Anaerobacillus alkaliphilus: one gene and its partner. The protein of the gene in region 1 interacts with the protein of each later gene in a pairwise test. Links are inferred from orthologs where the notes say so. Each region holds a gene or a part of one and is shown on either strand. Other genes may lie near its edges. The genes, in order: DS745_RS17110 and DS745_RS13630.

Region 1 (3,124 bases):
CGTGGTCACCTAAAATAACTAATGATTCACGGTCGTAGAAAGGATGTATTGCCGTTACGAATTCAAGTTCAGCACCTTTTACTTTATTTACAACTTCATAATTTTCCCATTCAAATACTTTTACCAAGTTTTCTAACAGCCCAGAAGCAACTACGTATTTCTCATCATTCACTTTTACAACTGAGTATTCTAATTCAGGATGTAAACAAATGGCTAAATTTGCTGGGATCGTCCATGGAGTTGTTGTCCAAATAACAATTTTTTCGTCACCTTGTAAAACATTTTTCCCATCTTTAACTTTGAAACCAACATAAATAGAAGGGGAACGTTTATCTTGATACTCAATTTCAGCTTCAGCAAGAGCAGATTCTGATGATGGAGACCAATAAACAGGCTTTTTACCTTTGTAAATATAGCCTTTTTTCGCCATATCGCCGAATACTTTAATTTGCTGAGCTTCGTATGATTTATGAAGAGTAATATAAGGGTTTTCCCAGTCACCTCGAACACCTAAACGCTTGAATTGCTCTCGTTGACGATCAACTTGATCAAGGGCATATTCTTCACAAAGTTTTCTGAATTCAGCAACTGTTAGCTCTTTACGTTTTACTTTCCCATTTTTAGTAAGAGCTGTTTCGATTGGTAATCCGTGAGTATCCCAACCAGGTACGTAAGGTGCTTGAAAACCAGCCATTGATTTATAGCGTACAATGAAATCTTTTAAAATTTTATTTAAGGCGTGGCCTATATGAATATCTCCATTCGCATAAGGTGGTCCATCGTGTAATACATATAAAGGTAGACCCTTTGTTCTTTCTTGAACCTTTTTGTAGATATTCAATTCATTCCACTTTTCTTGGATTTGTGGTTCACGATTCGGTAAATTCCCACGCATCGGAAATTCCGTTTTAGGCATTAGTAATGTGTCTTTGTAATCCATAATTTTATCCTCCACTAATATAGTAAAAACATTGTAATAAAAATAAAAGGCTCTTTTCGTAAACATTGTAGCTTTTTTTACAATAAAATAATCGGATAAATACCCTAGATGAAGATATCAGCCAATAAGCTATATAAGAAAAGAGCAATACTTACTAACTTAGTTGTGAATTCTTAGTATTTTGTGTAAAAATCCGGCTTTTGGGATTTTTACGAAAGCAACAAACTTTGCGAAAACAACCAAATAAAAAAACCTTCTCTGTCCACAATAGGGACGAGAAGGTTAACCCGCGGTACCACCCTGATAAACAGACGAATGCTGTTCACTTGAAATTCGTAACGTGAATGACTCGTCACAGCCTACTCGAAGTCTTCGGTGTGAAGCTCATGGGTGATTTTCCTTTTTATGACTATATCGGGCTTTCACCATCCCCGACTCGCTAAGCTAGCTTAGTAAAAAGTACTGTCCCAATCCATGCCTGTTTGATCCATTTAATTAATAAAGGTATTATATGCAAAAATAGTATCTACGTCAAGAAATGGCCAAAATTTTAACCTTCTCTTACATACTCATTTCTTTCTTCTCGAGACTTACTTAAATCTTCCCAGTCGTCAGTACCGAGCATCTCAAGTTGAGCTTCTATTAACATTTTAAATCTCATTTTATAGACAGAAGCTTGCTTTTTTAACTCTTCAATTTCTAAGGCAATCTTTCTTGATTTTGACAAAGAATCGTTGATAATACGATCTGCATTCTTTTCGGCTTCCTTAATAATTAACTGAGCTTCTTTCTGTGCATTTCTTTTTACTTCTTCTGCTGTTTCTTGAGCGATCAGTATAGATTTATTAAGAGTAGATTCAATATTGGCAAAATGAGCCAATCGTTCATCTAAATCTACAACCTTTTCAGCAAGTTCTTTTTTTTCACGAAGGACGATCTCATAATCTTTAATTACTTGATCTAAAAACTCATTTACTTCATCTTCATCATAACCACGAAAACCCCTGTTGAATTCCTTGTTATGAATGTCTAATGGTGTTAAGGGCATATTGCCACCTCCAAATTTATTCGCAAATAATAGATAGAGAAACCAGATTATTAGTTATTTCGACATAAATAGTAAAATTCCTGCAAATATTATCAGCTATTTTCGCAAACCAATATCAAGACGCCATTTATCTTTTTTCGTTTTACCTTGTACAGTAATTAGTTTACTTCTTCCTAACCCTCTTACCGAGATGTGATCACCAGCTTGAAGTTGGAACGAAGGTTGTTCAACTAACTTCCAGTTGATTTTCACTTTTTTCGATTCGATATATGGCATAATTTTTGACCTAGATACCTGATAAATTTCCGAAAGAATAACATCCAAGCGAAGGGAACTTGCTGTAATAACCTTTTCTAACCATTCTTCTTTTTGTAACATCAATGTATTGAGAGAAACTTGTTCTAAACGAACCTGAGCCCTACCAATACTTTGAAGATTCGCTTCAACATAACTACCTATTTCAGAAGCAACAATAATTTGTATTAGTTCTTCTTCTAGTAAGATGTCACCAAATTTTTCTCTTTTCAATCCCAAACCCATCATAGACCCTAGCAAATCTCGATGAGACAAATTTACAAACTTATGGGGATAATGAACCCTATAAGCCGAGAGTTGGTAGTCATCTATTGTGGCGTCAAGATAAGGAGGGTGCAAAAATGCCCGTTTACGCTCAGCATTCTCATTTCCACCATATAAGGAAAAAACAACATCTGGATCTTGTCCAATAATTGACGTTAAGATTTGCTGTTCCCGAGGATCTAAAAAATCTGTCAACTTATGTAAAAAACGTCCTTTTACTCCTTCTTTCCATTCCATTACTTGATCGACAAAAGGACGCTCTTCTTTACGAAAATGATCATACACACTCATGGTTGTAAATACCTATCTTAAAACATCGAGAAAATTGCTGTAACTCCGTTTGTTGCGAAACGTAAAGCAAGAATAGCAACAATAGGAGAAATGTCAATCATTCCAAGAGGAGGTATAATTTTTCGAAACGGAGCCAAGTACGGTTCAACCAGTGAAGCAATGAATTGTCCAATAGAAGATTCTCTTGCATTAGGAAACCATGACATCAGAATATACGCAATGACAACATATGAATACAAAAATAATAATTGATTGATGAGATTACC
Region 2 (3,245 bases), on another replicon or contig:
TTTAATGCTCGGCTATTTACCCATAGACCTAATAGCAAACGTGAACCGTAAACTGCTGTTAAGAAACTTGTTAGAATACTGACGATTAACATAACCGCAAATCCTTGAACCGCCATTGTTCCAAAATAGAACAATACCGATGCAGCTAAGATAGTCGTAATATTTGCATCAAGAATTGTTGATAACGATCGACGGCTCCCTGCTTTAAAAGCTGACATCGTTGTTTTCCCAGTTCTTAGCTCGTCCTTAATTCTCTCATAGGTGATGATATTAGCGTCAACAGCCATACCGACTCCTAAGATTAACGCTGCAATCCCTGGTAATGTTAAGACTGCATTCATCCAATTAAAGATAACCAATACTAAGTAGATATAAAACGATAATGTTATTACTGCAATTATCCCCATAAAACGGTAGTAAATTAACATGTAAAGGAAAATTAATGCTACACCAATAAATCCAGCGTAGATCGTCATTTCCATCGCTTTTTCACCTAACGCTGCACCAACAGAATTAGAATACATTTCTTCAAGTTTGACAGGAAGAGAACCTGCATTTAAAACATCTGCTAAAAATTGTGCTTCTTCTAACGTGAATGTCCCTCGTATAACAACATTTGTTGTATTTAGAACTTCATCTACACTTGGGGCCGAAATGAATTTCCTCTCACTTTCAGGCTTTAATACTTCTTCCATGAAAGAGTCGCCTTCTTCATAATCCATCCAAATAACAAGCTGACTTCCTAATACCTGTCTTGTGACGTCAGCAAACTGACTTGCGCTATTCAAAGTAACAGCTACCCAAGGTTGGTTTGTTTCACTAAAGGTTACATTCGCTCCACCTTGTTTTAAATCAGCACCGTCTAGCATTAAATTGTCATTTACATCACGAAATGATAATTGCGCTTCGGTAGAAAGAAGCTCGCGGGCAGCTTGTTGATCTTCGATTCCTGCCAATTGAACACGAATTCTGTTTTCACCTTCAATGGCCACGTTTGGTTCAGAAACACCAATTACGTTAATCCTTTGATTTAACGCTGTTACCGTGCTTTTTAATACTTCATCATCTATTACATCACCTTCATGAGCAGGATGAACTTCATATAAGACTTCAAATCCACCTTGAAGGTCTAAGCCTAGCTTAATTTCTTTTGCAACATCCATTACCGTTGTGGCAACTAAGCCTGCAAGTAGAGCTACAATAAGAAAAAAAGCTGCAATACGACCTTTTTTAACCATTTTCCAAATGCCTCCTTATTTACTTCTCTCTATGTATTAAAGCAATTATGAATTGTGAATTATGAATTATGAATTGAGTTTTTAATTTTAAAAGCTTTTAATCGCTTCTTCAATAATACAATAGTAATAATTCACAATTAAAAATGCTTGTCCATAATTACAATATTACAATTATACTGATGCAATGTTTATACTGTCAATTTCATTCATAGAAATTCCAATTTCTAATTTCCTCCAAATACCAACTCTTCATCGGAAGAAAACCAGTTGGGCGCTTTATATGCTCCAACAGTTAGCCAGGTCATATAATCAGTAGCTTTAAGGGTTAAGATACTACTAACTAAGTAGTGGATTTGTACAAGTTTTTTTTCTCTTCGTAGTTTAGCAATGACACACTCCCATAGCTCTTCCTCTGTTGCACGGTCATACCCCAACATATGAAACTCTTCTACCTTGCTAGTTAATGCAGGTTGTACATCCTCTTTCCAAACCTCAAACTGTTGTTTTTCTTCCATATGGGCCCCTCCTTTATTTTTAAGGCTCTTTTCGTAAACTTTGCTCCTGCGGTTACTCGTCGCACAAAAAAACATTGCTCCTGCGGTTACATTAGCCAATAAATTATGTAAGAAAAGAGCAATACTTACTAATTTAGTTGTGAATTCTAAGTATTTTGTGTAAAAATCCGACTTTTGGGATTTTGACGAAAGCAACAAACTTTGCGAAAACATCCATTTAAAAGACTGAATAAACAAATAGACTTACTCCAACACCTGCAATAATTACACCTGTTGCTATCGCTAAAAAGGCTGCACGAAACGGAATAAAGAAAAGAATTGCCGCTAAGCAAGCCGACCACGCACCTGTTGTTGGTAGCGGCACGGCAGTAAATAATATTAATCCTAGGGCACCAAACTTTTCTACGTTAGCACTTTTGTTCATTGTACGATTGTATAACCAGTCAAAAAAGCTTTTATAGATTGGAAACCTCATAAAAAATGTACTTAAAGGTCGAAATAAAATTAGTATTGGGATAATAGGAAGTAAGTTTCCTAGAATACTATAAAACAATGCCTCACTATACGACAGACCTGCTAAAAAAGCAAAAGGTATTCCTCCTCTTAATTCTAAAATTGGCATTGCTGAAATTACGATTACGATTACTTCTGGCGGAAGAAAACTTAAATTCTCAACTAAAAAATTTTGAAAACTCTCTTTCAAAGAAAACGCTCCTTTTTATGTAATGTAGTAAAGAAAAGTATAAAAATTGGAATATACAATCTAATTTAATATAACTTGTCATGCTTTGTCCCCTATTAAGCATATAAATAATTACGGAAAATATCCATTATTTTTTAGAAGGTAGGGGTAGTCTTGAGTAGACAGAGTTTTTTGCAAGGTGCATTTATATTGATTTTAGCTGGATTAATAGTAAAAATCTTAGGATTTGTAAATAAAATAGTAGTAGCTCGTATTATGGGAGCCGAAGGCGTTGGCTTGTATTCCATGGCAGTACCTACTCTATTACTCGTAATAACCATTACGCAAATCGGGTTACCTGTAGCGATATCAAAGCTAGTCGCTGAAGCTGAAGCCGTAAATAATCGTAAAAAGATAAAACAAATCTTAGTGGTGGCTTTAGCTACTACAGGAACATTAAGTATCATCTTTACTTTTGGAATGATTGCATTTGCTCCAATTATATCAAAATATTTCCTAACTGACGCAAGGGCATTTTACCCATTAGTGGCAATTTCTCCAATCGTCCCTATCGTTGCCTTATCATCAGTCCTCAGGGGCTATTTCCAAGGCAGACAGAACATGAGGCCCTCCGCATACTCTCAGGTTATTGAACAGGTTGTAAGAATTACTTTAGTAGCAGTTCTTACAAAGGCATTTTTACCATATGGTATTGAATATGCCGCTGCTGGAGCTATGATTTCCGTTGTCATCGGTGAGCTTGCGTCACTACTTTACATGTTATTTATGTTTAAGACGAAGAAAAGAATT

What was found.
Region 2: the proteins of DS745_RS17110 (region 1) and DS745_RS13630 interact in binary tests that used the Bacillus subtilis proteins (3 or more experiments, as listed by UniProt). The link is inferred for Anaerobacillus alkaliphilus from one-to-one orthologs.

The regions. Positions count from the first base shown.
Region 1 is NZ_QOUX01000046.1:395,353-398,476, forward strand. Bases 240-3,028 are described here. They hold DS745_RS17110 (DivIVA domain-containing protein), read right to left. Parts: upstream 1,989-3,028; coding sequence 1,491-1,988; downstream 240-1,490. Other genes in these bases: ileS (isoleucine--tRNA ligase), read right to left, coding at 240-940; DS745_RS17115 (YlmH family RNA-binding protein), read right to left, coding at 2,085-2,858; DS745_RS17120 (YggT family protein), read right to left, coding at 2,876-3,028. In the rest of the region: more of ileS, read right to left, coding at 1-239; more of DS745_RS17120, read right to left, coding at 3,029-3,124. UniProt on the Bacillus subtilis protein: May act as a pilot protein, directing MinCD to the polar septation sites or by inhibiting MinCD at the midcell site of division. Required for polar localization of the chromosome during sporulation.
Region 2 is NZ_QOUX01000042.1:149,979-153,223, reverse strand. Bases 109-3,018 are described here. They hold DS745_RS13630 (post-transcriptional regulator), read right to left. Parts: upstream 1,754-3,018; coding sequence 1,463-1,753; downstream 109-1,462. Other genes in these bases: spoVB (stage V sporulation protein B), read left to right, coding at 2,610-3,018; DS745_RS13625 (COG2426 family protein), read right to left, coding at 1,971-2,456; secD (protein translocase subunit SecD), read right to left, coding at 109-1,238. In the rest of the region: more of secD, read right to left, coding at 1-108; more of spoVB, read left to right, coding at 3,019-3,245. UniProt on the Bacillus subtilis protein: Required for post-transcription initiation control of the comE operon. Promotes the accumulation of its target comE mRNA to septal and polar sites.